Regions from separate parts of the Rhizobium sp. SVR5-9E genome, predicted to be linked through region 1. Evidence: predicted binding sites of a transcription regulator. Region 1 holds the regulator's gene; each other region holds the start of a gene.
What was found. Region 1 encodes PhoB, which activates phosphate uptake and scavenging genes when phosphate is short. Its sites were predicted from a motif close to TGTCATNNANCTGTCAT; they were not measured.
Positions count from the first base shown of each region.

Region 2: the regulator PhoB is predicted to act here: its motif matches at 6,983-6,999, upstream of ACPYOJ_RS13310 (DUF1045 domain-containing protein).
Region 3: the regulator PhoB is predicted to act here: its motif matches at 7,403-7,419, upstream of pstS (phosphate ABC transporter substrate-binding protein PstS).

Region 1 covers NZ_JBNDHS010000021.1:6,265-16,350, forward strand. Annotated here, with positions in the region: gene ACPYOJ_RS12525 (substrate-binding domain-containing protein) at 141-1,175, shown strand; gene pstC (phosphate ABC transporter permease subunit PstC) at 1,338-2,819, shown strand; gene pstA (phosphate ABC transporter permease PstA) at 2,816-4,135, shown strand; gene pstB (phosphate ABC transporter ATP-binding protein PstB) at 4,151-4,966, shown strand; gene phoU (phosphate signaling complex protein PhoU) at 5,009-5,722, shown strand; gene phoB (phosphate regulon transcriptional regulator PhoB) at 5,757-6,440, shown strand; gene ACPYOJ_RS12555 (GcrA family cell cycle regulator) at 6,507-7,040, opposite strand; gene ACPYOJ_RS12560 (acetylornithine transaminase) at 7,457-8,656, shown strand; gene argF (ornithine carbamoyltransferase) at 8,698-9,615, shown strand; gene ACPYOJ_RS12570 (Hsp33 family molecular chaperone) at 9,710-10,086, shown strand, end outside.
Region 2 covers NZ_JBNDHS010000023.1:8,754-18,839, reverse strand. Annotated here, with positions in the region: gene ACPYOJ_RS13355 (alpha-hydroxy acid oxidase) at 196-1,338, shown strand; gene ACPYOJ_RS13350 (metallophosphoesterase family protein) at 1,341-2,081, opposite strand; gene uraH (hydroxyisourate hydrolase) at 2,085-2,441, opposite strand; gene ACPYOJ_RS13340 (ureidoglycolate lyase) at 2,438-2,938, opposite strand; gene ACPYOJ_RS13335 (HepT-like ribonuclease domain-containing protein) at 2,942-3,304, opposite strand; gene ACPYOJ_RS13330 (nucleotidyltransferase family protein) at 3,301-3,594, opposite strand; gene alc (allantoicase) at 3,652-4,674, opposite strand; gene uraD (2-oxo-4-hydroxy-4-carboxy-5-ureidoimidazoline decarboxylase) at 4,675-5,169, opposite strand; gene puuE (allantoinase PuuE) at 5,169-6,092, opposite strand; gene ACPYOJ_RS13310 (DUF1045 domain-containing protein) at 6,201-6,908, opposite strand; gene ACPYOJ_RS13305 (NAD(P)/FAD-dependent oxidoreductase) at 7,022-8,200, opposite strand; gene mnmC2 (tRNA (5-methylaminomethyl-2-thiouridine)(34)-methyltransferase MnmC2) at 8,199-8,915, shown strand; gene ACPYOJ_RS13295 (hybrid sensor histidine kinase/response regulator) at 8,905-10,086, opposite strand, start outside.
Region 3 covers NZ_JBNDHS010000060.1:6,972-17,057, forward strand. Annotated here, with positions in the region: gene ACPYOJ_RS23250 (GGDEF domain-containing protein) at 1-1,196, shown strand, start outside; gene ACPYOJ_RS23255 (cytochrome P450) at 1,254-2,498, shown strand; gene ACPYOJ_RS23260 (DUF1194 domain-containing protein) at 2,512-3,282, opposite strand; gene pstB (phosphate ABC transporter ATP-binding protein PstB) at 3,540-4,343, opposite strand; gene pstA (phosphate ABC transporter permease PstA) at 4,346-5,197, opposite strand; gene pstC (phosphate ABC transporter permease subunit PstC) at 5,200-6,177, opposite strand; gene pstS (phosphate ABC transporter substrate-binding protein PstS) at 6,257-7,279, opposite strand; gene ACPYOJ_RS23285 (LysR family transcriptional regulator) at 7,575-8,462, opposite strand; gene ACPYOJ_RS23290 (CidA/LrgA family protein) at 8,561-8,971, shown strand; gene ACPYOJ_RS23295 (LrgB family protein) at 8,961-9,665, shown strand; gene ACPYOJ_RS23300 (cupin domain-containing protein) at 9,666-10,010, opposite strand; gene ACPYOJ_RS23305 (LysE family transporter) at 10,019-10,086, opposite strand, start outside.

The DNA of each region.
Region 1 (10,086 bases):
TAATTTATGTTGTCATAAATGTTTCATCGAAATGACATAAAAGGGCGGCGCATCAGGCAGTAAAGAGAGCCTGCCGATGAAAGGCAATGCGGGTCCCGGGGGGCCTGCTCACACAAGTTCTACATGCCGGGAGATTTTTGATGAACACTCTTAAGCTAACCGTCGCAGCGCTCGCTGCCACCGTCGCCTTCGCAGGCGCAGCCGCCGCTCGTGACCAGGTTCAGATCGCTGGTTCGTCCACCGTTCTGCCTTACGCGAAGATCGTTGCCGAGTCCTTCGGCGAGGCCTTCACAAACTTCAAGACGCCGGTCGTTGAATCCGGCGGCACGGGTGCAGGCCTCAAGGAATTCTGCAAGGGCGTTGGTGAAGACACGATCGACATCGCAAACGCTTCGCGTCCGATCAACAAGAATGAGATGGAAGCCTGCAAGGCTGCTGGCGTAACCGATATCCAGGAAGTCAAGATCGGCTACGACGGTATCGTCTTCGCAACCGACTCATCCAACCCGGACGTCGCTTATGTTCCGGAAGACATCTACAAGGCTCTCGCAGCGCAGGTCGTCGTTGACGGCAAGCTCGTTGCCAACCCTTACAAGAAGTGGTCCGAAGTCAACCCGAAGCTTCCGGCTGTTGATATCGCTGCCTATATCCCGGGCGAAAAGCACGGCACCCGCGAAGTCTTCGAACTGAACGTTCTCGCTGCCGGCTGCAAGGCTGCAGGCGCTCAGGACGTCATCGCCAAGGAAATCACCGACAAGGCTGCTCAGGCAAAGGCTTGCGTCGCAGTTCGCAAGGACGGCGCTGCTGTTGACATCGACGGCGACTATCCGGAAACGCTGGCACGCATCGCTGCCAACAAGACGGGCGTTGGCGTATTCGGCCTCTCCTTCTACGAAAACAATGCCGACAAGCTCAAGGTCGCGACCATGAGCGGCATCGTTCCGTCGACGGAAACCATTTCCAACGGCACCTATCCGGTTTCCCGCCCGCTGTTCTTCTACGTCAAGAAGGCACATCTCGGCGCCGTTCCGGGCCTGAAGGAATACGTCAACTTCTTCGTTTCTGAGCAGATGATCGGCCCCGACAGCCCGCTCGTCGAATACGGTCTTGTCGCAGCGCCGGATGCCGAGCGCGACGAAATCCGCAAGAACGTCGAAGCTGAAAAGACCATGTAATAACGGTGCCGGCGCGATGCCTGGGGGCTCGCGCCGGCATTTTTCTTTGAATGCTAGTGATCTTTGTCCAGTTGGTGGCAAAGTTTTAAAGTTTCTCCATGATGGGAGCCGCGCGGGACTTTCCTGTCCGCGCTTAGGGGCTGTGGGCCTGGGGACTAACGAATGAGCACATCCATTATACTCTTGTGTCTCGTGGTGCTTGGCGCGCTGGCCTACATGGCCGCACGCAGCCGCGCCATGGGGCTTGCCGGCGGCAAGCTGTCCGCATTGCATTCGCGGCCGGGCTATTACGGTGCTTATGCAGCCATCTACGCGACGCTCCCCGCTCTTCTTCTTCTCTGCATGTGGCTTGCCGTTAGCCCCGGCATCATCGAGTCGCGTGTCCGCGATGCGTTCCCTGATGATGTGAAGGCCAAGACGGCTGCCGAGCAGGACCTGAGCTTCAGCATGGTCGCGACCATCGCCCGAGGCATGAACTTGCTGACGCCGGATGAAATCAGCGCACTCGGTTCCGAGCCCGCAGCTGTTCAGGCAAAGCTCAGCGAGAAGGGTGTTCCGCTTGCCGGCGAGCCGCAGCCCTTCATGATCGATGCGGCGAAATTGTTGAACGCTCAGTCTGCGGACAGCCGCATGATCATGACTGGGGCCATCTTTTTGCTTGGCATTGGTGGCGCTTTCTATGCGCTTCGTGGGATCGCATTGCGCTTCCGGGCTCGTAACCGTGTTGAGCGTGTCATGCTCTGGGGACTGCTCGTTGCGTCGTCCATCGCAATCCTGACCACGATCGGCATTGTTCTTTCGATGCTGTCGGAGGCGATCCGCTTCTTCGCTGTGGTGCCGGCGGCCGATTTCTTCTTCGGTACGGTCTGGGATCCGCGTTTTGCCGGTGCGGGCAGCTCTTCTTTCGGCCAGTTCGGTCTCATCCCGCTGCTGCTCGGCACGCTTTACATCGGCTTCGTCGCCATGCTTGTGGCGGTTCCGGTCGGTCTTTTCGCGGCCATCTATATGGCTGAGTACGCGTCGTCGAAGGTGCGTTCGCTCGCCAAGCCTCTTCTTGAGGTCCTCGCCGGCATTCCCACGATTGTCTATGGCTTCTTTGCGCTTGTGACTGTCGGCCCCTTCCTGCGCGACTTGTCCTCGCAGGTGAACGGGCTTTTGACCGGCGACTATGCCAATTTCATTCAGGCGCAAAGCGTTCTGACCGCCGGCATCGTCATGGGTATCATGCTGATCCCCTACGTTTCCTCGCTTTCGGATGACATCATCACCGCCGTACCGCGTGCGCTGCGTGATGGCTCGCTCGGACTTGGCGCCACACACTCCGAAACGATCAAGAAGGTCGTGCTTCCGGCAGCCCTTCCGGGGATTGTTGGCGCACTGCTGATGACGGCCTCGCGGGCCATCGGCGAGACCATGATCGTCGTGCTGGCGGCAGGTGTCGCCGCGCGCATGCAGATCAATCCCTTCGAGCCGATGACCACGGTCACCGTCAAGATCGTTAATCAGTTGACGGGCGATCTTGAATTCACCTCGCCGCAAACGCTGGTCGCCTTCGCGCTTGGCATCACGCTCTTCTTCATCACGCTTTGCCTGAACATCTACGCCCTCTACATCGTGCGCAAATACCGGGAGCAGTACGAATGACGAATGTTCTTTCCCCTGCTGCGGGCACAATTTCGAAAGCACCCGAGCGCCGCGATATAGGCATCAAGCGCCGCTATGCCGCGGAGCGCCGTTTTAGGGCCTATGGTATTGCCGCGATCTCCTTCGGTCTGATTTTCCTGGCGATCCTGCTGTCGACGGTTGTTCGCAACGGCTACACGGCCTTCCAGCAGACGGCGATCACGCTGCCGGTCGAATTTACCGAGAAGACCATCGATCCGAGCAACAAGCGCGCTACCGATCCGTCAGTGCTGATCGCGGCAAACTACGGGGCGCTGCTGCGCGATGCGATTGTCAAGCAGCTGAAGCTCAACCCTTCCAGCCGTCCGGACGTCCGTGACGCGACGGCCATGCTTTCCAAGGGCGCGCCGATCCAACTGCGCGACACGGTCGTCGCCGATCCGTCGCTCATTGGCAAGACCGTCAACGTCACGGTTCTGGCTGATGCCAATGTCGATAGCGCCAACAAGGGGCAGATCGATCTCTCTGTTGATGAGAAAAACCGCAAGGTGAACGACAAGCAAGTCGGCTGGATGAACGAACTGAAGGCAAGCGGTGCGCTTTTCAAGAAGTTCAATACCGGCCTTTTCACCAACGGCAATTCCAGCCGCCCGGAAGCTGCCGGCCTCGGCGTGGCTCTGGTCGGCTCGCTCTACCTGATGTTGATCGTTCTGGTTCTTTCGCTGCCGATCGGCGTTGCCGCCTCGATCTACCTTGAGGAATTCGCCACCAAGAACAAGGTGACGGATCTGATCGAGGTGAACATCAATAACCTCGCGGCCGTGCCGTCGATCGTTTATGGGCTGCTCGGCCTCTCCGTCTTCATCAATTTCGCCGGCCTGCCGCGTTCGGCTTCGCTGGTTGGCGGCCTGGTGCTGTCGCTGATGACCTTGCCGACGATCATCATCGCCACCCGTGCCGCGCTGCGCGCCGTGCCGCCGTCGATCCGCGCGGCTGCTCTTGGCCTCGGCGCCTCGAAGATGCAGATGGTGTTCCACCACGTCCTGCCGCTGGCGATGCCCGGCATCCTGACCGGCACGATCATCGGCCTGGCGCACGCGCTTGGCGAAACGGCGCCGCTTCTCCTGATCGGCATGGTCGCCTTCGTTGCAAGTGCGCCGGCCACCCCGCTCGATCCGTCCACGGCGCTGCCGGTGCAGGTCTATATGTGGGCCAACGAAGCAGAACGCGCCTTCGTCGAACGCACCTCTGGTGCCATCATCGTCTTGCTCCTGTTCCTGATTGTCATGAACTTTGGAGCCATTCTCTTGCGCCGTCGCTTTGAGCGTCGCTGGTAAACGGAGTACATATTCATGAACATGTTAACCGAAGCAGCAGTTGAGAAGGCTCTGGACAAACGAATGAATACGATCCCGTACAAGATGATCGGCCAGGACGTCTCGGTTTACTATGGCGACAAGCGTGCGCTTTTCGACGTGAAGCTGAACATCCGCGAAAACACCGTTACCGCACTCATCGGCCCGTCCGGCTGCGGGAAGTCCACCTTCTTGCGCAGTCTCAACCGTATGAATGATACGATCGACAACTGCCGCGTTACCGGCAAAATCACTCTCGACGGCGACGATATCTACGATCCGGATATCGACGTCGTCGAACTTCGTGCTCGCGTCGGCATGGTCTTCCAGAAGCCGAACCCTTTCCCGAAGTCGATCTATGAGAACGTCGCCTACGGTCCGCGCATCCATGGTCTTGCGAAGTCGAAGGCCGATCTGGACCAGATCGTTGAACACAGCCTGCAGCGCGCCGGCCTTTGGAACGAAGTCAAGGATCGCCTGCACGAAACCGGCACCGGGCTGTCCGGCGGCCAGCAGCAGCGCCTCTGCATTGCCCGCGCCGTTGCCGTCAGCCCCGAAGTCATTCTGATGGACGAGCCGTGCTCGGCGCTCGATCCGATCGCCACCGCGAAGGTCGAAGAGCTGATCCATGAGCTGCGCGAGAATTTCACGATCGTCATCGTGACGCACTCCATGCAGCAGGCTGCCCGTGTTTCGCAGCGAACCGCTATGTTTCACCTCGGCAATCTCGTCGAGGAGAATGATACCGACAAGATGTTCACCAATCCGGACGATCAGCGCACCCAGGACTACATCATGGGCCGCTTCGGCTGATCTTTGGCGTCAGAAATGTAGAGACAATCAAGGACGTTCCCCATGGCATCGACACATATTTTTTCTGCGTACGACGACGATCTCAAATTCCTGTCCCGCCGCATCTCGGAGATGGGCGGACTTGCCGAACAGATGGTATCGGACGCTGTCCGAGCGCTGGTGAATAGCGATACCGCCTTGGCGCAGAAGGTCATCTCGGACGACGTGATCCTCGACCATGCCGAGCGCGAGATCGGCGAAAAGGCGGTGGTCACGATTGCACGCCGGCAGCCGATGGCTTCCGACCTTCGCGAAATCATGGGCTCGATTCGCATCGCGGCTGATCTCGAGCGCGTCGGCGATCTCGGCAAGAACACTGCCAAGCGTGTCATCGCCGTTCAGAGCGCCGGCGTTCCGCGAAAGCTCGCGCGCGGCCTGGAGCACCTTTCCGAACTGGCGCTCGTCCAGCTCAAGGAAGTGCTCGACGTCTACACGAGCCGAGCGGCCGACAAGGCCAAGTCGATCCGCGAGCGCGATGAAGAAATCGATGCGATGTACACTTCGCTGTTTCGCGAGCTTTTGACATACATGATGGAGGATCCGCGCAACATCACCAGTTGCACGCATCTTCTCTTCTGCGCGAAGAATATCGAACGCATCGGTGACCACGCCACCAATATTGCCGAAACCATTTATTACATGGCGACCGGTGCCCAGCCGGAAGGCGAGCGTCCGAAGGACGATACCGCCAACACCGTCGGCGCGGTAACGGAATAACCTCCGAATCCGGCCCCCAGGAGACAGTAATCGAATGATCCCGAGAGTTGCAGTCGTTGAAGACGAAGAGGCACTCAGCGTGCTCCTTCGCTATAATCTTGAAGCCGAAGGTTTTGAAGTTGATACCATCCTGCGTGGTGACGAGGCCGAGATACGCCTTCAGGAACGGACGCCGGACATTCTGATCCTGGATTGGATGCTGCCGGGCGTGTCCGGCATAGAGCTCTGCCGCCGCCTTCGGATGCGGCCGGAGACCGAGCGTCTGCCGATCATCATGCTGACAGCCCGCGGCGAGGAGAGCGAGCGCGTGCGCGGTCTTTCGACCGGAGCTGACGACTATGTCGTCAAGCCGTTCTCGACACCTGAACTCGTTGCCCGCGTCAAGGCGATGCTGCGCCGCGCCAAGCCCGAGGTCCTCTCCACGGTCCTGAAATGCGGTGACATAGAGCTCGACCGCGAGACCCATCGTGTTCATCGCAAGAGCCGCGAAGTCCGGCTCGGCCCGACCGAATTCCGCCTGTTGGAGTTCCTGATGTCGTCGCCCGGCCGCGTTTTCTCGCGCTCCCAGCTTCTGGACGGCGTCTGGGGCCACGACATCTACGTCGACGAGCGCACGGTCGATGTCCATGTCGGTCGCCTGCGCAAGGCGCTGAACTTCTCCAACATGCAGGATGTCATCCGCACGGTCCGCGGCGCTGGATATTCGATGGAAGCCTGATTGCCGCTCCCATGAGGAAATAAAAAACGGGCCGCGAGGCCCGTTATTTTTTGTCTCTTATCCGGCTTAGTTTGCGCGGGCGGCTGCCCGGCGGCGCTCGTTGACCGGCTGATAAGCCAGGCGTTGATGGTAGCTGCAATAGGGAGAAGAGTCGTTGCTTTCGCAGCCGCAGAAATGGAAATCATCCTTCAGCGGATCGCCGACCGGCCACTTGCAGGTGCGTTCAGTAAGCTCGGTCAGGCCAAGACGGCGGGAAATCGGTACGACCACGTTCGCGGCCGGACGATATTCCATTTCCGCCATCAGGTCGACTTCGATCTCTTCCTTGAGCATCGTCGCGCCCAACTGGCGCGTGACCGTGCGGGTTGCAATCCGCGAGGCATAGTTCGGCGCGCGGGGAGCCGAGGTATTGCGCTTCGGCGCGCGCACCGTCGTCGCAGTGCCGCCGGCTTTGGCGCGGCCGGGAAGGCTAAGCCTGTGGACCTTGCCGATGACTGCGTTTCTGCTCACGCCGCCGAGCTGTGCGGCGATCTGGCTCGCGCTCAGCCCTTCGGACCAAAGCTTCTTGAGTTTTTCGACACGCTCGTCTGTCCAGTTCATGCCCTGTCTCCGATTAGCGTTGTGAAGGCAGAATCCCTCACCATTGCCTCGGATGTGTCCGAAGCAGGAAACGCTTGACTAATTTTGGTGACTAGTTCCGCCGCATGCAGTCTAGTAATTGAGTTTTAACCTAGTGTGAGGCTGACTCCGTGACAAGAGTCGCGGGAATCCGGATGAATCGAATTTCAAGTTTTCCCCAACTTGCTGGCCGTGCGAGTCATTTCTGCAACATTAGCTGTTAATAAAATAAGTTCCTTTGGCTTTATGTTGCAGCACGCGGTAAACTCGCAGTTTGTTGACATTGCAGTGCGAAAAGTAAATAGTGTCACTCGCCGCCGAAAGGCGGCATTTTTAATTTTTTGGACCCGGTTTTTAGCCGGAGTCCGGTTGCCCCAACCTCGACAGGAGACCGCGCCATGGCTGAAGCCGCGCCGCTATATGACACCTATTCTCGTGCCCCTCTGCGGTTCGAGCGAGGTGAGGGCGTCTGGCTGATAACCGAAAGCGGCGAACGTTATCTGGACTTTGGGGCAGGCGTTGCCGTGACGTCGGTCGGCCACAGCAATCCGCACGTCGTCCAGGCTTTGAAGGCGCAGGCCGACAAGGTCTGGCACCTATCGAACATCTATGAAATTCCCGGGCAGGAAGCGCTTGCAAAGCGGCTGACGGACGTCACTTTCGCCGATAAGGTGTTCTTCACCAATTCAGGGGCAGAGGCGCTCGAATGCGCGATCAAAACGGCGCGCCGATATCAGTATTCCAAGGGCCATCCCGAGCGCTTCCATATCATTACCTTTGAAGGTGCCTTCCATGGCCGCACGCTGGCGACGATCGCTGCTGGCGGCCAGGAGAAGTATCTGGAGGGTTTTGGCCCGAAGTCGCCGGGCTTCGACCAGGTTCCCTTTGGCGATATCGAGGCAGTCCGAGCCGCCATCACGGACGCGACCGCCGGCATCCTCATCGAGCCGGTACAGGGCGAAGGCGGCATCCGCCCGGCGACCAACGAGTTCATGAGGGCGCTGCGCCAGATTTGCGACGAGAAGGGCCTGCTGCTGATCCTGGACGAGGTTCAGACCGGTGTCGGCCGTACGGGCAAGCTGTTTGCCTACGAATGGTCCGGCGTCACACCGGACATCATGGCGGTCGCAAAGGGTATCGGCGGCGGCTTCCCGCTTGGCGCCTGCCTTGCGACGGCGGAGGCAGCCTCCGGCATGAAGGTCGGCACCCACGGCTCCACCTACGGCGGCAATCCGCTTGCGATGGCGGTCGGCAGCGCAGTGCTCGACGTCATTCTTGCCGAGGGCTTCCTTGAGCACGTGCGTGAGGTGGCGCTCGTCTTCCGCCAGGGCCTTGCCTCGCTCAAGGATCGCTATCCGGACGTGATTGAGGATGTGCGCGGCGAGGGCCTGTTGCTTGGGGTCAAGGCAGCGGTTCCATCATCCGAACTGCTGCAGGCTATTCGCGCCGCTCGTCTGCTTGGGGTTCCGGCGGGCGACAACGTTATCCGCCTGCTTCCGCCACTCGTCGTCACGGCGGAGGAGGCTCGCGAAGGGCTTTCTCGCCTCGAGCGTGCTGCAGAAAGCATTCGCGCGCAGAAGACCAAGAAGACGGCTTGAATGGACGGACGCTCCTTGCGGAGCAGACAGGTAAGAACGAAATGGCTTCCCCCAAACACTTTCTCGATCTCTCGGCGGTAACCGCATCTGATCTCAGGGTCATCATGAACGACGCGATCGCGCGTAAGCAGGCTTTCAAGGCCGGAAAGGGCGACAGGCCGCTTGCCGGCAAGATGCTGGCGATGATCTTCGAAAAGCCTTCCACCCGCACCCGCGTATCCTTTGATGTCGGCATGCGCCAGCTCGGCGGCGAGACGCTTTTCCTCTCCGGCACCGAAATGCAGCTCGGCCGCGCCGAGACGATCGGCGATACGGCCAAAGTGCTTTCGCGTTATGTCGACGCGATCATGATCCGCACGACGGAGCACAGCCGCATGCTGGAGCTTGCCGAACATGCGACGGTCCCCGTCATCAATGCGCTGACGGACGATACCCATCCCTGCCAGGTCATGGCCGATGTCATGACATTCGAGGAGCATCGCGGCCCCATCAAGGGCAAGACGGTTGCCTGGACCGGCGACGGCAACAATGTCCTGCATTCCTTGGTCGAAGGTGCCGCCCGCTTCGGCTACCGGATGAACATGGCCGTGCCTCTTGGTTCCGAGCCAAAGGATCACTATCTAAACTGGGCCCGCAACGAGGGTGCCCAGATCGTGCTCGGTCATGACGCCGACCGCGCGGTCGAGGGAGCCGATTGCGTGGTGACCGATACCTGGGTTTCCATGAATCAGGAACATCGGGCCCGTGGTCACAACGTCTTCCAGCCTTATCAGGTCAATCAGGCTTTGATGGCGAAGGCCGGCAAGGATGCATTGTTCATGCATTGCCTGCCCGCCCATCGCGGTGAGGAAGTGACGAACGAGGTGATCGACGGTCCGCAATCCGTCGTCTTCGATGAAGCGGAAAACCGCCTTCATGCGCAGAAGTCGATTCTTGCATGGTGCCTGGGCGCGATCTGAACCATACTACGCGCTGTGCTTGGCCTCATGGCCTCGTGGCTGCGCGAGCGGAAAGGCTTTCTAGTCTGCCGCTCTGACGACTAGGAGTAAGACCATGTCCGATACTGCAAGCGCTCTCGGCGATTTCGACTTCGCCGGCGATGATCACGTTGTTCCGTTTCAGGTAGAGGGCCTCGACGTGCGCGGCCGCGCCGTGCAACTCGGCCCCATGCTGGATGCGATCCTTGAGCGCCACGAATATCCCGCTCCCGTCGCCCGGCTTCTGGCCGAAGTCATCGCGCTGACGGTGCTCCTCGGCACGTCCCTTAAGTTTGAGGGCAAATTCACGGTGCAGACGAAGGGCGATGGCCCGGTCGATCTCCTCGTCGCCGACTTCTCGACGCCGGAGGATGTTCGCGCCTATGCTCGCTTCGATCAGGCTTTGCTCGAAAAGGCAGTCGCCGCAGGCGAGACCGAGCCGGAACAGTTGCT
Region 2 (10,086 bases), on a different contig from region 1:
GCTAAACTCCCATTCTACGCCGTACCGATTATAAGACATAACGAATTTACGCTTTGATCCTCGGGTGCGTTCATCAGCCGATTTTGGACTGAGGGGCGCTCCGAGAGCGGCCTGCAGGGCATGAAATTTCTCATAACAGTTCCTTGGAAATCATGTTATGGGCGGTGGCATTCTCCTGATGTGAAAGTCCTATGCATGGCCACTCCGCTCACGATCGCCGACCTCAAGAAAATGGCACAACGCCGCGTACCGAAGATGTTCTTCGACTATGCGGATTCCGGCGCCTGGACGGAGTCGACCTATCAGGCGAACGAGAGCGATTTTTCCAAGATCAAGCTACGCCAGCGGGTGATGGTCGACATGACCAACCGCACGCTGGAAACGACGATGATCGGCCAGAGGGTCTCGATGCCGGTGGCACTTGCACCGACCGGCATGACCGGCATGCAGCACGCCGACGGCGAGATGCTGGCAGCGCGCGCCGCCGAAGAGGCAGGCGTTCCCTTCACGCTCTCGACCATGAGCATCTGCTCGATCGAGGACGTCGCCTCGGTCACGACGCGTCCCTTCTGGTTCCAGCTCTACGTGATGAAGGACAAGGACTTCGTCATGAACCTCATCAACCGCGCCAAGGCGGCAAAATGCTCGGCACTGGTTCTGACGGCCGACCTGCAGATCCTCGGCCAACGGCACAAGGACCTGCGCAACGGTCTGTCGGCCCCGCCGAAATTCACGCCGAAGCATATCTGGCAGATGGCGACCCGGCCCTTCTGGTGCCTCGACATGCTCAAGACGAAACACCGCACCTTCGGCAATATCGTCGGCCACGCCAAGAATGTTTCCGACCTCTCGTCGCTCTCTTCCTGGACGGCGGAGCAGTTCGACCCGCGGCTTTCCTGGGCCGACGTCGCCTGGATCAAGGAAAAGTGGGGCGGCCCGCTGATCATCAAGGGCATTCTGGACGTCGAAGACGCAAAGGCGGCAGCCGAAACCGGTGCCGATGCGATCATCGTCTCCAATCACGGCGGCCGTCAGCTGGATGGCGCCCCCTCCTCGATCAGCATGCTCCCGCAAATCGTCGACGCTGTCGGCCATAAGATCGAGGTCCATCTCGATGGCGGCATCCGTTCCGGCCAGGACGTGCTGAAAGCCATGGCGCTCGGCGCCAAGGGCACCTATATCGGCCGCCCGTTCCTCTATGGCCTCGGCGCCATGGGCAAGGAAGGTGTGACGCTCGCTCTCGGCATCATCCGCAAGGAAATGGATATCACCATGGCGCTCTGCGGCAAGCGCGACATCAACGACGTGAATTCGTCGATCATTGCCGGACGGCAGTAACTCTACGGCATTCTGCCCGACGCCAGCGCAGCCGCCCAGTCCGGGCGGCCGTTTGCCTTTGCAAGTCGCGACATCGCCATGTGATTATAGGGGACCGTGCGAAACTCGACGGTCCAGCCGGATGCGGGCTTTTCCAGGATTGCGTAGCATGCCATGGCATGGCCCGTCTCCACCTTGTGGGGATAGGGCCGGTCGTCGTTGTAAGCCGGGCAGCCGACGCTACCGGGATTGACCACAAGACGGCCACCGGAAAGTTGTACCACACGCGGCAGATGCGTGTGGCCGCAAAGGATAAGCGGCAGGCCGACCCCTTCGGCAAATCGCTCGATGTCGACCTGCGGCCTCAGGCAGACCTGCCCCTCCGGCGTTACTGTCTCCAGCCAATAGAGATCGTCGGCGGCGGGCGTTGCATGGCAGAGATAGGCTTCATCCTTGGAGACAAGACTTGTCGGTAGCCGTCGCAGCCATTCGAGATGCGATGGGCTGAGTTGATCATAGGCTGCGGCGTCCGAGGCATGCATGTCTTCGCGCGCCTGCGTGATCAGATAGCGGTCGTGGTTGCCGCGGACCGTCGGTATACCGAGCGGGATAAGCAGATCGGCGGTTTTGCCTGCTTGCAGCGGACCGCTGAAGCAATCGCCGAGATTGACGATGTCACTGATACCTTGAGCCGCGATATCCGCAAGCACCGCCTCCAGCGCCAGCGCATTGCCATGGATATCCGCTATAGCCGCAAAGCGCATCGTCTAGCTGCCGCGATAGGTCGAGTAGCCGTAGGGCGAGATCAAAAGCGGCACGTGATAGTGCGCTCGGGAATCGGCGATGCCGAAGCGGATCGGCACAAGATCGAGAAAGGCCGGATTCGGCAACGGCGTGCCCAATGCACGCAGATAGTCGCCCGCATGAAAAAGCAGCTCGTAGGTTCCGGTTTTGAAGCTGTCGCCGGAAAGGATCGGGCCGCCATCGACGCGGCCGTCAGCATTGGTTTCCACCGTCTTGATATGCCGGCGAACGTCGCCGTTGATCTGGAAAAGGTCGATCCTCAGGCCCTGCGCAGGCTTGCCCGAGGCGGTGTCGAGAACATGGGTCGTCAGTCCGGTCATAGGGCTGGATCTCTGATGTTAAAGGGTGTGTCGAAGAAGAATTCTTCAAGATTGTTGCCCGGTCCGTCACGATCGACGACGACAAACGTGCTCGGCTCGTCAAGGGCCATCAAAGGATGGTGCCAGACGTTGCGGCGATAATTCACGCCCTGCCCTCCGCTGGCGAGAAACACCTGTGGCCGGCCCGGCTTGCCGCCCTCGTCTTCGGAAACGACGACAAGGAACGGCCGATCGACAAGAGGCGAAAAGCTCTGGCTGCCGAGCGGGTGCCGCTCCATCATCCCGACCTCATAGGGAAAGCTGCGCGGCTGGCCGCGGAAAAGGTTGACGATCACGCGCGCTCCCTCGCCTGCCGCCTCTGCCACAGCCAGCGCATGGAAGCGTTCGGTATTGCCGCCGTTGATGTAGCGCATCGTCGCGGGATCGAACTCGATCACGTCCCCGAAGGGTGCGAAGGCGGATTTGGTCAGGGGGTGTATGTCGAGGAAGCGGGACATCGGCTATTCGCCTTGCGCGCGCCAGTGGCGGACGAGATCTAGCCTGTCCAGCAGATCGGGAACGTCGTCTTTGGCAGTGGCCCAGACCTTCTCAAGATCGATATCGAAATAGCTGTGAGCAATACGGTTTCGCATACCGCGCATTGCCCCCCAGGGAAATTCCGGATGCTCAACCTCGAATTCGGGAAAAGCCTTGATCAATTGCGCAGCAGTTTCCGATGCCATCAGAAGACTCATACCAACAGCGCGCTGCAGGATAATATCCTGCAGAAAATGTTGCTTGCTGACATTCGAAATCATCGAATGTGCATCCGCTGCGGCAGAGCGAATGCGCTCCAGCATATAGGGGACGCGACTGTCGTTCATACAGGCTTGGCCTCGGAAAGAACCCGCACGCGGATCGATTCCGGGAAATCGCCCGGCGTGAGCAGGTGGATTGGTGTGCCGATCATCATTTGCTCCAAGGCATCCTGTAGTCCGCCGAGGCTCAGCAATGTGCTGCCCGGCAGTGCATCCACCAGAATATCCAGATCGCTGCCCGCCCGGTCCTCACCGCGGGCCACGGAACCGAAGACGCGCGGGTTCGCCGCGTTGAACCGCTTCGTCGCGTCGCGGATCGCCTGCCTATTCTTTTCCAGCACTTCCGACGGCTTCATCGAGGCCTCACTCCTGATGCCTCAAATATAGGCGAGCCACGGTAAAGAGGAAAGAACTCACCCTTTTACCCCAAAAAGCCGCAGCCGCATGATGCCGCCGTCCGGATGCATGGCAATACGGACATGCGTCACCGGCCCGATATCGACGATGGCGTCCGCGCCGTATTCGTGGATGTGGTCCATCTGCAGCTTGCTGCGCGGCAGGATCGGCTCCCAGCTTTCGGAAGCGGCGATCTCGGCCTCGCTCAGCGTTTCGCCGAGTTTGGGCAGATAGGCGCCGAGAAGTTCGCAGCTATCGGGAAAATTGCCCTTGAAGAAGGCCGTGTCGACAATCACGCGCTTGATCGTGCCCGGATGGCCGAGACGGATGATTGCCCAATCATGGCCCGGACCACGCCGGCGCTTGGTTTCCCAGCCGTCGCCCATGTTGATGCCCCGGCCCGGTCCGAGCATCTTGTCCGGATGGCCATAGTGGGCATCCGACCAGGCGAGCGACTTCGCGCCGTTGAAGATATAGGCGAGATCGATTTCCTCCGCGCTTCCGACCTTCGACCAGTCGAAATAGGCCGAACCATAGACCCGCAGGCGCGCGACGCCGCCGTCGGGGTAGATGTGCAGGCGCAGATGCGTCCAGATCTTCTGCTTGTCGGCATTTTCGAAGAAATGGTGCGCGCTTGGGCCAAGCGGCGACTGCGGCAGGATCTCGGTCCAGACCGTCGCGTCGCCCGGATCGCCGTTCTCGACGAAGGCGGCCTCGATCGAGCAATGCGGCGGATAGTTGCCCGTGAAATAGCTGGTGTCGACGTCGAAGCCGAAGATGCGGCCCGGCATGGCGAGCTTGATGATTGCCCAGTCATGGCCAGGCACGCGCTTGCGCCGGCTCTCCCAGCCATCCATCCACTTGCCGTTGTCGTCATAAAGGTTGGGATCCCAGAAGGCATCCGTATCGGCCAGCATACGTTCCAGCGGCGCGAAGAATTCGTCCGTTGCGTAAAGTCCCTTGGCGCCGAGCCGAGCGGAAGCAAGATTGATCGCGCCGGCAGCGAAGGGGGGCAAGCTGGTCGTGCTATTCTCGGTCATTCATTTCTCCAGCATGGATGTGAGGCGCAGGAGCGCGATTTTTTCGACCTGCTCGGCTGCGGTCTTGAATTCCTCGTCGCGGCTGTTGTTGATGCGCGTTTCGAAAGCCGCGAGAATGTCGTCTTTGTTCAGCCCCTTCACGGCGATGATGAAGGGAAAGCCGAATTTTTTGGTATAGGCCGCGTTGAGTTCGGTGAAACGGGCATGCTCCTCGGCGCTCAGCCGGTCGAGACCGGCGCCTGCCTGCTCCTTCTTGCTGTCCTCCGTCAGGTCGCCGGCGATCGCCAGACGCCCGGCAAGATCGGGATGGGCGCGAAGCACGCCAAGCCGCTCTTCGGGGCTCGCGGCCCGGAAGATTGCGACGAGTTCTGTGTGAACCCGGTCGACGGTCAAGACATCGCTCACGAAACCGTCGTCATAGGCGCGCTCCGCGATGAAGGGCGAATGTTCGAAGACACCGCCGAAGCGTGATACGAATTCGTCCCGCTTGATCATCAGATTGTTTCCTGCTTGTGGTGCTTGTGCCAATGTTCGGCAATTTCGATGCGGCGCGGAATCCAGACCTTGTCGTGCTTCAGCACATATTCGATGAACCGCTTCAGGGAAGCGGCGCGGCCCGGGCGGCCAACAAGGCGGCAATGCAGGCCGACCGACATCATTTTCGGGCTGCCGGCTTTGCCCTCTTCATAGAGGGTATCGAAGGCATCCTTGAGATAGGCGAAGAACTGGTCGCCGGAGTTGAAGCCTTGCGGCGTGGCGAACCGCATATCGTTGGTTTCCAGCGTATAGGGAATGATCAGGAACGGCTTGTCGTCCACACCCTTCACCCAATAGGGCAGATCGTCGGCATAAGAGTCTGATGAATAGAGGAAGCCGCCCTCCTCCTGCACCAGCCGCAGCGTATTGTCCGAAGGCTTGCCCTGGTACATGCCGTAGGGCCGCTCGCCGGTGATCTCGGTGTGGAGACGCACGGCTTCGAGAATGTGCTTGCGCTCGAGGTCTTCCGGAAAATCCTTGTATTCCAGCCAACGGTAGCCGTGGCTGGCGATCTCCCAGCCGGCTTCCTTCATTGCTGCGACGGCTTCCGGGTTGCGGGCCATGGCGAGCGTCACGCCGTAGACCGTCGCCTGAACCTTGAGTTCGGTGAACATGCGCCACAGCCGCCAGAAACCGGCGCGCGAGCCGTATTCATAGATCGATTCCATGTTGAGGTTGCGCTGGCCGGGCCAAGGCTGCGCGCCTACGATTTCCGACAAGAGGTTCTCGGAGGCCGGATCGCCATCCAGAATCGAGCTCTCGCCGCCTTCCTCGTAATTGATGACGAACTGCACGGCCAGGTGGGCGCCGTCCGGCCATTTCGGATCGGGAATATTGCGACCGTAGCCGACGAGATTGCGCGGATAGGTATCGGATGCCATCAGATCACCTTTTGAGAGACAGGCGAGACGGTAGCATCCGGAGATAGAATGTCGAGACGGAAATGCGAAGCCGACTTTGGGGCGCTACGGCACAAGCGCAGTATCTGATCAGGCGATCTTGCGCGCGCTTACCTTACCCATCGGATGCAGCGAATGAACGCGGAACGGCCCGCCGGTGCCTTCCTCGATCATCAGCGCGATGTTGGAGACAGTGATCGGCTCGGCGAGAACCGGCTCGAAGACCGAGCGGAGTGCCTGCTCGATGCGCGGCATGTCGATTGAATTGACCGGACCGGTTACCGGCATATGGAAGCGGAACTCGTCCATCACATAGGGATTGCCCCAGCGGTGCAGGTTGGCGAACTGCGCAGCCGACAACCCGTCCGGATCGCTCCGCTCGATGTCAGCCTCGGAGAGCGGCGCACGGAACCGGTCGAAATGCTGGACGACTGCCGATGCCAGATGTTGGACATGGTCACAGGGGATCGACGGGACCAGACTGTAGTAGCTGCCGAGGCGTGCGACCTCGATACACGGAATCCGGAAAGGGTGGAGGCTACCGGAGAAACGCATCAGATCGCGCATGAGTTGCGTTTCCGAGACATCGCTCGCGAGATGGAATGGAGCCTTCAACACGCCATGGAAACCGTAACGGCGCGGCACGGCCGTGTGGAAGGCAATCTCGTGGATGCCGATACCGCGGATTGCCGGAGGCTCGACCATTTCGCCTGAAAACACGTTCCTGCCAAGCCAGCTCGCCGCCACATGGCTGAGCGGATCGCTCGGCGAAGGCGTAAAGCAAATGGCGTAGCGCATGCAATTTCCTCCGTTCCAGGAAGGCGTCGCGGGCGATTCCGCGCCTTCAATGCGCAAGCAGATAGGTGATTTGCATGACAGAATAACGAAAGAGATAACCTTCTAATTCACGTCTAGCGTGAACTCGCCGTCATGTGACTCGAAAGCGCAAAGCTTTCCGGCAGTGCAAAGGCGGCAGACCGGCCGACAGCGATATGGACGGCAGCTTCGGCCAGACGGTGTGCGAGACCGAAGCTGACCTTGAAACCGCCGGTCAGCGCGATGAGCCGCGGATGCGCCGGGTGCGGACCCACCATGGGATCACGGTCGATCGCCTTGGGGCGAAGACCGGCCCAACGCTCGACCACCGGGGCGTTGCGAAGCACGGGCGCCATTTCGCGCGCGGCTTCGATCAGCGCGTCGAGTTGGGCATCGGTCGAGACTGGATCGTCGAAATTGTTCTCGCTGGTGCTGCCGATGGCGGCGTGGCCGCCCTCGTGCGCCACGATGTAAAGCCCATCGCGGAAGATGGTCGGGAAGGCCGGATCGATATCGGCCTTCAGCATCGCCGCCTGCCCCTTGACCGGCTGGCCGAGCGGCTTGCCCAAGCCCGGCGTGAACTGCTGCAGCAAAGGAAATGACTGGTGCCCCGCCGCGATGATGCAGCGGCCGAAGCGTACCGGCTTTCCGCCGACCTCGGCAGTGCCGCGTTCCGGTTCGAGGGCTCCGACGGCCGCGTTCTCGACGATATGTATATGTTTTGCCTGCCGGAGAAACGCGGCAAGCGCGGCAACCAGCGCGCGGGGCGCAACGCGGGCAGCGAGCGTATCGTGAACGAAGCCGCTCTCTCCTGCGGCCGGATCGATCCAGCCAGCGACTGGCGCAGCATCCCCGACATGCCAATGGAAGCAGCGACCGCCTTGATGCCAATGCGTTTCGGCGTCGGCGGAATGGCGAAGCGCGATCTTGCGCAGATGCGGCTTCGGCAGCGGAATGACGCGGCCGGAACGGTGATAACCAGCGGAAAGACCGGTCGCGGCTTCTATCGCGGCGATCTCGGCTTCGAGCGAAACCAGCGCATCGAACTGGAACTGTTTCTTGGCATTCCATTTGTCCGGCATATGCGGCATCAGGGCGCCGAGCAGCCCGCCGCTGGCACCCTGCCCCAGTTCGCCTGCATCGGCGAGCAGGGTATCGATGCCAAGGCGCTCGGCGTAAACCGCCGCCCACAGCCCCATGATGCCGCCGCCCGCAATCAGCAGGCTGACAGACGATTGACCAGAGGAGAAGGCCGCACTATCGGCTTTATGCATGACAGAGATTGATCCCGATCAGAGTGGCAGCACGAGCCTGCCGCTCGAATGGCGCGACGGCGATATGCCCTATTCGGCTGCCGTTGGCGACCATTTTTATTGCCAGACGGATGGGCGGCTCGAATGCGGCCACGTCTTTCTGGCAGGCAACGGCCTGCCGGAACGCTGGGCCGGAAAAGACAAATTCCTGATTGGAGAACTGGGGTTCGGGACCGGGCTGAACTTCGTCGAGACATGGCGGCAATGGAAAGCACACCGCACAGACGGTCAGCATCTCGTCTTCATGTCTTTCGAGCTCTACCCGATGCGCGCTGAGGATATCGATCGCGCGCTGTCGCGCTGGCCGGAAATCGACGCCGAGCGGCAGGCGCTGACAAAAATGTGGCCGGGCGAACCACAAGGCACCGTGACGCTGGCATTGGACGGCCAGACGAGGCTGAACGTCGTCTGCGGCCCGGCACTCGAAGGCGTTGCGGCGGCCGAACCCGGCTTCGACGCCTGGTATCTCGACGGCTTCGCGCCATCGCGAAACGGCGACATGTGGTCTGAGGATCTGATGCGTCTCGTCTTTGAAAGGACAGTTCCCGGCGGCAGCTTCGCGACCTATGCCGCGGCAGGTTTTGTCCGGCGCAATCTGATCGCTGCCGGCTTTGCAGTCGAGCGGCGCAAGGGCTATGCCGGCAAGCGGGAGATGCTCTGCGGCATCAAGCCTTAAGGCCGGGACGCTCAGCGCTCATGCCGAGCCAGAGCTGAATTTTCTCTTCCAGCAGTTCGGGACTAATCGGCTTGGACATATAGTCGTCCATCCCGGCGGCAAGGCAGAGTTCGCGGTCGGCTTCCAGCGCGTGGGCCGTTACCCCGATGATCGGTACGCGGTGCCCCTGCCCGCGCTCACGCTCGCGGATCGCGCGCGTCGCATCGTAGGCGCTCATGACCGGCATCGTCAGGTCCATCATAATGATGCGCGGCAAATGCGTCTGCCATGCATTGACCGCTTCCTGACCGCTATTGACCACCATGAAGCTGAGGCCGGTGCCCTGCAGTATCTGCGTGAAGACGATCTGGTTCACCTCGTTGTCCTCGGCGACGAGTACATCGATGAACTCTGGTTCCTGAGCACTCGAATCGAGGTACGCCGGCTTGCCGACGATGTCAGCGGCCGGTCCTCGCTTCACGCGGCTTGCGCGCACGACCTCGATGATCGTACTGCGAAGAATATTGGCCGGCACCGGTTTCATATGATGCGCATGGCCGTTGAGGCCCGCGAATTCGTTCTCCGTGCCGGAGCTGTCCATCGAGGTCAAAAAGATGATGGGCAAGCTCTCGAAACGGGCATCGGCCATCAGGATGCGGGCAATCTCCGCGCCGTTCGGCATGTGATGGTCGAGTATGACGGCATCGACATTGACACCCATGTCGCCCGCCGCTTCGAGGATCGCAACTCCGGTTCTGCCATCTTCGGCCGCCGCCCCGTCGAACCCCCAGAACGCCAACTGCTCGCGGAGTATCTGGTGATTCACCTCGTTGCCGTCGATCACGAGTACACGCGCCCCCCGCACATCGATGGGTAGCGGCTCGGGATCGGCGTCCATCTTCGAAACATCGGGAATGTCATTGATGGTCTTCAAAAGCGCGTTGCCGGATTTGACGATGCTATCGACAAAGGCTCTCTGCTGCGGCTCGAGATCGGTCTTTGCCAAAAGCCCGGCCATGCCGAGCACCTCGTTCGCGGGCCCGCGGAGTTCGTGGCTCATATGGGCAAGGAATTCGGACTTGGCGCGATCGAGCAGAGGCTGAAGCTCGTCCTCGCGCTGCTCCAACCGGCGGCCGTTGTCCGCGAAGATACCGAGCACATAAGCCCTTTCTTCCGACGGCATGAAGCTTTC
Region 3 (10,086 bases), on a different contig from region 1:
TGCTGCTGTTCATGGCATGGCGTCAAAACACCAGTAACAAAGCCTATCTTTATTGGGGCCTCGGCTTTCTGCTGAGCGGCAGCGGTTTTGCCTTGGTTGCGCTGCGCGGCGAAATTCCCGATATCCTATCGATCGACGCGGGCAATGCGATCGCACTACTTGGCCAGAGCGCCTGGATTGCGGGCTTCATGGCGCTCGACCGCAGGAAGATCGAATGGTGGGCGCTGCTGCCGCCCGCAATCTGGCTTGCCGGCGTGTATCTGCCATGGGTCTACGATGACTACGGCAATCGCGTCATTCTCTACAATCTTGCGTCGGCAACCGGCGCCACCGGCCTTGCCTTGGCCGTCTGCTTTCCCGGCGCGCGCGTCGAACGCACGCGTCACAAACTTGCGGCTGTTTTCATCATCCAGGCATGCCTCTGCTTCGCCGGGGCTGTGACGATCGCGGTGAGCGGAGCAAGCGACATGCAGGCGATCAACTATGGCGGCGCGGTTGCCATGGCGAGCGCCTTCCTGCTGACCATGGCCTTTGCCTTGACCTGCCGCCTGATCATGGACCGTTCAGAAAGGCATTTGCGCACTTTGAGCCTCACCGATTCACTGACCGGCGTCTGGAACCGCCGCGGGCTCTTCGCTCACTTCGACGCACTGCAGCAGAGGGCCCTTGCCGCGGAGCGCCAGATTGCCGTGCTGCTCTTCGACCTCGATCACTTCAAACGCATCAACGACCGCTTCGGTCATCAGGCAGGCGATGCCGTCCTTTCCGCTTTCGCCAGAACAGCGCGCCAGTTCGTGCCGAACAAGGTCTTCGGCCGCATGGGCGGCGAAGAATTCGCGGCCTTCGCAATGGTTTCGGACCAAACGGAAGCCGAGGCGCTTGCCGAGTCCATCCGTGCCGAATTCTGCCGTTTGCCGATTACGACCCCCGAGGCGATCGTGCCAGCCACCGTCAGCATCGGCATTGCCATCAGTTCCGCCGCCGACGCCAACATGGACAGGCTGATCTCCGCCGCCGATCGCGCGCTTTATGCGGCGAAGGCTGCCGGCCGCAATTGCAGCGTCGTTTTCGGCGCCGAGGAAGCTGCCGCCCCTCCTTCGGCTGAAACGGACAAGAATGCCGGCGAATTGGTGCCGACGGTGGATGACCAGGTAGACGCGCTTCGGCGGATAGGTGCGTTCGCCCGGGCCAGCTGATTTCTGGTTTTCTGATCCATCTTTCCGGGGCCAGGCAAATCCGCTAAGCCTCGCAGGATGATGATAGCGCCGTTCCTCTCGATCGATCCCGTCACGCGCCGCGTCTCGCTCGACAGCAGCGATCCGGCTTTCTATGGCAATCCGAACGCGGTCTATGCGGCACTTCACAGCCATTGCCCGACCTTCTACTGGGAACAGCAAAAGCAGTGGTTCTTCACCGGCTACGACCATGTGAACGGATTGCTGCGCGACCGCCGCTTCGGTCGCCAGATCCTGCATATTGCGACACGCGACGAACTCGGCCTTCCCGAGTCTGAGCAGCATCTCTCCAACTTCGATCTCGCGGAGCGCTACTCGCTGCTCGAACTTGAGCCGCCGGAGCACACGCGGCTTCGCACACTCGTGAACCGCGCCTTCGTCTCGCGCCATGTCGAGAAAATGAAGCCGGAGCTTGCGGAGCTCGCAAACAAGCTCATCGACGGCTTCAAGGACAAGGGCGAGGTCGAGCTGCTTTCCGCCTTCGCCGACATCATCCCGGTTACGATGATCGCCCGCATGATCGGCATCCCGGAAGAGACGGGGCCGCAGCTTCTCGCCTGGTCACACGCCTATATCCGCATGTACCTGTTCGGCCGCACGCGCGAGGATGAGGATGGCGCCGAGCGGGCGGCCAAGGAATTTTCCGATTATGTGAAAACGGTGATCGCCGAACGCCGTGCCGAACCGCGCGATGATCTGCTGACGCACATGATCCACACGGAGCACAAGGGCCAGTACCTGACAGAGGACGAGCTCGTCTCGACCACGATCGTGCTGCTCAATGCCGGGCATGAGGCGACCGTTCACCAAATCGGCAACTCGGTCCGCGTCATCCTGGACAGCGGCTATGATCCTGCCGAACTGTTCAAGGATGAAGCGACGACGGAGCGTACCGTCGAGGAAACACTTCGCATCTGCGCGCCGGTTCATATCTTTCAGCGCTGGGCTTTGGAGCCAGCCGAAATCGACGGCATTTCATTCAAGCGCGGCGACAAGGTGAGCATGATCCTCGCTGCCGCCAATCTTGACCCGTCGAAATTCAGTGATCCGCTGGCCTTCAAGCCGGATCGGAACGAGGCAGCGAACCTTTCATTCGGCGCCGGCATCCATTTCTGTATCGGCGCACCGCTGGCAAGGCTCGAACTCAATGTCGTGCTGCCGATCCTTTTCGAGCGGCTGCCGGGCCTCAGGATGGCTAAGCCACCGACGGTGAAGGACGTCTACCACTTCCATGGACTCGACCGGCTTGACCTTGCCTGGTGACGTCTATCGCGGGCTAGTCCGCGACCGCTGCGATTTCACTGGAGTTGGAGATTTCGCGCAAAAGCTTGCGGTAGATCGCCGCCGAATATTGCTCCGGCGCCGCGACCGCCTCTGCAAAAGCGCCCGGCCCACCGATCACCTCACGCCTGAAATAGGCAATCAGGTCCTCCGGTGCGATGGCCTCCTCCTCTCCGCCCTGCATTGCGTCATACACAATGGGCAACGCATTTATGGTGATGCCGTTCGCGAGCACGCCGGCGCGCACGGGTTCGACTTCGAGTCCCTTGTTATTCACCCCATCGCCGGAGATGTTGATGAGCGAGCGTGTCGCGTCGTAACCGCTGAAGCGGATCAGATAATCGGCGTAGGAGAGTATGCCGCTGATGGAGGTGCCCTGGCGTATCTTCGCCGGCGAGTTCGCTTCAAGCTTCAGCGAGAATAGCCAGGCGTCCGCCTCATTGGCGATGATCGTCCAAGGCACGACGACCCTCCTTTGCCCGTCTCCGCCCCACTCGACATAGGTGACCGCGATCCGGCCATTCCTGCCTCCTGTGATCGCCTCGATGATTTCCGGGCGGCGGAAGGCATTGGCGAAGCCCTGCTGCTGCAGCGCTTTTTCCTGCGCATCCATCGATGTCGATACGTCGGCAGCGATCACCAATTGCAGATCCACGAGGTCGCCTGCCCGGGCGGGAAAACAACTCGCATTGGCAATCAGAAGACCGGCAAGCCACTTCGTAGCTATCCGGCGGCGTCCCCTGCATGCTCGCTTTCGAACCGGCATGTGCCCCTCCCGAAATGCGTTTGTGAAATGCATGAAAAACGCGCACGAAAGACGTCCGGCGCGACGATCGCGCCGGCGACGGCTGTCTAAATGTTAGAAAAGCGACCCACCTTAAATTAGCTAAATATAATATAATCGGCAAGAACCATTTTCCTGCCCTCAACGCCGTACTACTCCAGAATTAGCTCGCCTGGATGGTAGAGACGCAAGAATCCTCCAGAGAAATCTTGCGTTAACTACCCTTCGACAGCCTTTCCTCAACCGTAGCGGCCGGTGATGTAGTCTTCGGTGCGCTTGTTCTTTGGGGCCTGGAATATCTGCGACGTAGGACCGTACTCCACGAGCTCACCGAGATACATGAAGGCAGTGTTATCGGAGATGCGGCTCGCCTGTTGCATGTTGTGGGTGACGATGACGATGGTGAAATCGGTCTTCAGCTGCGCAACCAGTTCCTCGACCTTCGCCGTCGAGATCGGGTCGAGTGCCGAGGTGGGTTCGTCGAGGAGCAGGACTTCCGGCCGAAGGGCAACGGCACGGGCGATGCAGAGACGCTGCTGCTGGCCCCCGGAAAGGCCAAGGCCGCTTCCCTTCAGCTTGTCCTTCACTTCTTCCCACAGGGCAGCCTGCCGCAGCGCCTGTTCGACGCGCACGTCCATCTCCGCCTTGGAGATGCGCTCGTGGTGACGGATGCCGTAGGCGATGTTGTCATAGATCGACATCGGGAACGGCACGGGCTTCTGGAACACCATGCCGACGCGGGCGCGCAGCTCATTCATCGAGAAGCCCGGTTCGAGGATGTTGTGTCCGTCGAGCTTGACCGAACCGGTGGCGCGCATCTTCGGATAGAGCATGTAGATGCGGTTCAGGATACGCAGCAGCGTGGACTTGCCGCAGCCGGACGGACCGATCAGAGCCGAGACCTGCCGCTCCGGAAAGTTGAGGCTCACATCGCGGATCGCATGCGTATCGCCGTAGAAGAAGTTGACGCTTTCCAGCGCGAGCTTGTCGGTTGCCAGCGGATTTGTTGCCCGGCGGGCGTCGAAGGATTGGGATGACTGCATCTTCATTTGCCACCTTTGCGATTCAGAACGGTGCGTGAGACCACGCTCAGAACAAGGACGACCGCCGTCATGACAAAGGCACCGGCCCAGGCGAGCGCATGCCATTCGTCATAAGGGCTCATGGCGTATTGGAAGATGACGACAGGAATGTTCGCCATCGGCTCGGACATGTCCGTGCTCCAGTACTGATTGTTCAGCGCGGTGAAAAGGAGCGGCGCCGTTTCGCCGGAAATGCGAGCAACGGCGAGCAGCACACCGGTCAGGATGCCTGCGGCGGCAGCGCGATAGAGCACGTTGACCGTCACCTTCCAGCGCGGGATGCCGAGCGAAAGCGCTGCCTCGCGCATGACGTCCGGCACCAGCCGCAGCATCTCGTCCGTGGTGCGGACGACGACGGGCAGGAAGATGAAAGCGAGCGCGATGCCGCCGGCATAGCCCGAAAAATGCCCCGTCTGACGCACGACGACCTCATAAACGAAGAGACCGATGATGATCGACGGTGCGGAAAGCAGGATATCGTTCACGAAGCGGATGAGGTCGCCGATCTTCTTGCCGCGGCTGTATTCCGCGAGATAGGTGCCGGCCAGAATACCGATCGGCGTGCCAATGACGACAGCGAGCAGGACGATCATCAAGCTGCCCATGAAGGCATTGGCGAGGCCGCCGTCTTCGCCCGGCGGCGGCGTCATTTCAGTGATGAGCTTCGGGCTCAGCGCCTCCAAGCCATTGAGGAGCGTCGTCCACAAGATCCAGACGAGAAATACGAGGCCGATGAGCGTCGCAAGTGTCGCAAGCGTCAACGCGATTGCGCTCTTTGCTTGCCGGTAGCGATAAAGCGAGCTGGAAACGGCCATGCTCATTCCCCCTTCTGTTTCGCAATGCGCAGCAGCATCAGCTTTGCCATGGCAAGGACAATGAAGGTGACGACGAAAAGGATGAAACCGAGCGCGATCAGCGACGACAGGTAGATGTCGGTATCGGCTTCCGTGAATTCGTTGGCGATCGCGGCGGCGATCGAGTTGCCGGGCTCCATCAGCGAGATAGCGATATTGTGCGTGTTGCCGAGCACGAAGGTGACGGCCATGGTCTCGCCGAGTGCCCGGCCGAGGCCGAGAAAAATACCGCCAACGACGGCTGTGCGCGTATGCGGAATGACGATATCGCGCACGACCTCCCACCGGGTCGAGCCCAGGGCATAAGCCGATTCCTTGAGTTGCGCCGGGACGACGAGGAAGACGTCGCGCATGACCGAAGAAATGTAGGGGATGATCATGATCGCCAGCACAATGCCGGAGGTCAGCATGCCGATGCCCATCGGCGCTCCGGAAAAGAGCAGGCCAATGACCGGCAACGGGCCGAGCCAGTCGATCAATGCCGGCTGGATGTAATCCGACATGAAAGGCGCGAAGGTGAAGAGCCCCCACATGCCGTAGATGATGCTGGGGATGCCGGCCAGCAGCTCGATTGCGCCGCCGATCGGGCCTCGCAACCAGCGCGGTGCGACTTCCGTGACGAAGACGGCAATGCCGAGACTGATCGGAACGCCGATGATCATCGCGAGCGCCGAAGTGACCAGGGTGCCGTAAATCGGCACGAGACCGGCGAAGTGCTGCGCGACAGGATCCCATTCCGTGCCGGTGATGAAACCGAAACCGAAGGTGCGGAAGGCAGGAAGCCCGCCCCATGCCATGGAGATCGCGGCTGCCAGCAGGGCCGCGAGAACGAACAGGCCGCAGCCCATCACGATCCATGAGAAAATGCGGTCGCCGGTCCGGCCGTCACGCCGCTTCGCGCCCACGTTTGCCGCGGGCAGCGATGCCAATGCTTCGCTCATATTAACACTCGACTTGCTTTTGAGGGGGCTTCAAAGGCAATGGGGCGAGAGCCACGCTCCCGCCCCGATAATGGTCGGCTCAGCCCTTGAAGGAGGCAGTCCAGTAGTCTTCGATTTGCTTGACCAGGGTCGCCGGCAGCGGCACGTAGTCGAGCGAAGAAGCTTCCTTCTGGCCGTTTTCAAGCGCCCACTTGAAGAAGGCGAAGGCAGCCTTGGAGCGAGCGGCGTCCTTCGGCTCCTTGTACATGATCGCCCAGGTGGTTGCCGTTACCGGCCAGGCCTTTTCGCCTGGAGCGTTGGTCATGATCAGGTAGAAGTCCTGAGCCTTGGCCCATTCGGCGCTGGCAGCAGCAGCCGAGAAGCTTTCAGCATTCGGCTTCGGGTACTGGCCGGCGGCGTTCTGAAGCAGAGCGTAGGGCAGCTTGTTCTGCAGGGCGTAGGCGTATTCGACGTAGCCGATCGAGTCCTTGACGCGGGTCACGTAAGCAGCGACGCCTTCGTTGCCCTTGCCGCCGATGCCGACCGGCCAGTTGACGGCGGTGCCTTCACCGACCTTGGACTTCCAATCCGGGTTGACCTTGGAGAGGAAGTTCGTCCAGTTGAACGAGGTGCCCGAGCCGTCCGAACGGTGGACGACGGCGATCTGCGAATCGGGCAGCTTCAGGCCGGGGTTGAGGTCGGCGATGGCCTTGTCGTTCCACTTGGTGACGTTGCCGAGATAGATGTCGGCGAGAACCTTGCCCGTCAGCTTCAGCTGGCCGGTCTTGATGCCCTTGACGTTGATGACCGGAACGATGCCGCCAACGACGAGCGGGAACTGGCCGAAGCCACCGGCCGTCAGGTCTTCAGGCTTCAGCGGCGCGTCGGAGGCGCCGAAATCGACGGTCGCAGCCTTGATCTGGGCGATACCGCCACCCGAACCGATCGACTGATAGTTCAGCTTGTCGCCGGTCTGCTTGTTGTAGTCAGCCGACCACTTGGACAGGACCGGATAAACGAAAGTAGAGCCGGCGCCGGTGATGTCGGCGGCGGAAGCGGAGACTGCGAAAACGGCAGCCAGGCCCGCACCGAGGCAGGCAGAAAGAAGTTTCTTGGTGAGCATTTAATCTCTTCCTGAATAGCACAAAACAACGGCGAGAGCGCTCCATGGAGGGGCTATCCACTTGTCTGGAGCGCCGAAATTCCCGCCATAATAGGCGGGCTAGGCGCTCTACATTACAGTTTGATGACGGTTCGATGACAGCGGCACGACGGTTCGGCGAGCCGACCTACCCTTAGGTCGAGAAATCAAAGGCTTAGCGACAAACGATTGGAAACATTACAAAACTTTAATGTGGGACTGCCTTGGTTTTGCCATACCGAAAGGGGGCGAAGGTGCCGGGAAGAGACCGCGGCGCTCAGGCGTCAGGACCGCTCCGCGCGGCAGCCAGCTCCAGCCAGGTGCGCGCAGCGTCGGACATGTAGGAGCCGCGCCGCCATATCCAGGCCATGTGCCAGGCCATCGCCGGCGCGGTGACGGCGACGTGGCGCACGCGGCCGTGCACCCGCTTCTCGGCGATGAAGCGCGGCAGGAAACCAATACCGAGGCCGGAGGCCACCAGCTCGACGATGAAGGTAATCTGGCTGGAGCGGGCAGCGATCGCCGGCGGGGAGCCCGCCATGCGGCAGGCATCCAGAATCATCGGGTTCAGCGCAAAGCCAGTGTCGAACAGGATGAAGGGCATGTCCTTCAGCGCCGCCAGTTCGATTTCGCCGGCGTCAGCCAGCGGGTGGTCGACGGGAAGGAGCACGTCCATCGGATCGTTGCGGACATCCTGCCATTCGAACTCGTCGGGCACCGGGAGAAGCGATACTCCGAGATCGACCTCGCCGCTGCGCACGAGTTCCTCCAGCCGCTTGCTTCCGTGCTCGGCGAGCTGGATCTCGATGCCCGGATAGCGTTTCCTGTAGACCGCAAAGAGAGGCGCGAACAGCGCGTCGCTGCCAATCGGCGGAAGTCCGAGCCGCAGCCTCCCCCGTCTCAGGCCACGCAGCTCCGCCAATTCGGAAACCAGGTCGCTCTGCTCCGCAAGCATTTGGAGTGCGCGCCGGTAGACGATGTCGCCTGCCGCCGTCAGGCTGGAGCGATGGCCGATCCTGTCGAGCAGAAGAACGCCGAGCTCGTCCTCCAGCTGCTTCACCGCCTTGCTGACGGCCGATTGAGTCAGGAAGACCGTCCTTGCCGCCTGGGAGAAGCCTCCCTGGCGCACCACCTCGACAAATATCCTCAGCGTCCGCAATTCCACGTCCATTCCAATATGGACTTATTTGTATTCAATCAATTCATTTTTCTCATGGATCGGCCGGCTTTATATGCATGGTGCAGTTTTTAGAGAACGCAGCCATGTCCCTTGTTCGAACCGCCTCCATTACCCGTCTACGGGAGGGCCGCCTCCTCCAGATCGGCCTGATCATGACCTTCTGGTTAACCGGGGAAGCATTCGCCCACATCTCGGGCATACCGGTTCCCGGCAGCGTCATCGGACTGTTTCTTGTGCTTGCGCTGCTTGCCGCCGGATGGATCAAACCCGCCGCCATGCGCCGGGGCGCGCAGTGGTTCATGGCGGAAATGCTGCTGTTCTTCATTCCGGCCGTGCTTGCCGTGCTCGACCATCGCGAGTTCCTCGGACTCCTCGGCCTGAAGGTCCTTGCCGTCATCGTAACGGGAACGCTCGTCGTCATGGGTACGACGGCGCTTGCCGTGGAGCTTGTCCTGCAGCTGACGGCGGCCCGCGGAGGCCCCGATGATCTCTGAGGCCGCCCCTTCGCTGCTGCTCGCCGCCTTCTGGTCCGCGATCACCATTGCGCTCTACTTTTTCGCCAAGGCGGCTTATCGGCGCTGGCCGCGTCTGTGGCTGTCGCCACTTGTCTTCGCACCCGCCCTCCTCATCATCCTTGCCGTCGTGATGCGCGAAACCTATGCCGACTACATCCGCTCCACCCACTGGCTGGTGATGCTGCTCGGCCCTGCGACCGTTGCCTTCGCCGTCCCGATCTACGAACAGCGGGCGACGATCCGGCGTTACTGGCCGGCGCTCGCGCTCGGTGTCACCGTCGGCAGCGGCGTCGCGGTGGGCTCCGCCTGGGCGCTTGCGAGCCTCCTCAGCCTCGAGGGCAACCTGCGGCTCAGCCTACTGGCGCGCTCGGTCAGCACGCCCTTCGCCATGACGGTTTCGGCCGACATCGGCGGTGTGCCGGACCTGACCGCCGTCTTCGTCATCATCACCGGCGTCCTCGGCGCAGCCCTCGGCGAGACCCTGCTGCGTGTCCTGCCGCTGAGATCGGCGCTCTCGCGCGGCGCACTGCTCGGCATGGGAGCGCACGGCGCAGGCGTTGCCAAGGCGCAGCAGATCGGCGCCGAGGAAGGCACGATCGCCGGTCTCGTCATGGTGCTGGTCGGACTGGTGAACGTTCTCGCGGCACCGCTGCTCAGCTTGCTGCTTCGTTAGTCAGATGCGGATCACATAATCCTTGCGAGTCGTTTCAACGACTTCCCAGGTTCCCTTGAAGCCCGGTCTCAGGATCATCCGGTCGCCCGCCTTGAGATGGACGGGCTCGCCGCCATCCTCGGTAACGATGGAGTGGCCGGAGAGAATGCAGAAATATTCCCACTCGTCGTAGGCGATGCGCCATTTGCCGGGCGTCGCTTCCCAGATGCCGGCATAGAGGCCGCCTTCGGCCTCCTCCAGGTTCCAGGTGCGGAATTGCGGATCGCCGGCAATGATGCGGTCGGCAGCGGGCGCTCCCACTTCGGGTTCGACAGCCTCGATATCAAAGACAATCTTGTGCGGCATGAGTTCTCCTACCGGGCGGACGTCAGAAGCTTCATGCCGAAGCCCATGAAGATGACACCGGCCATGGCATCGATAC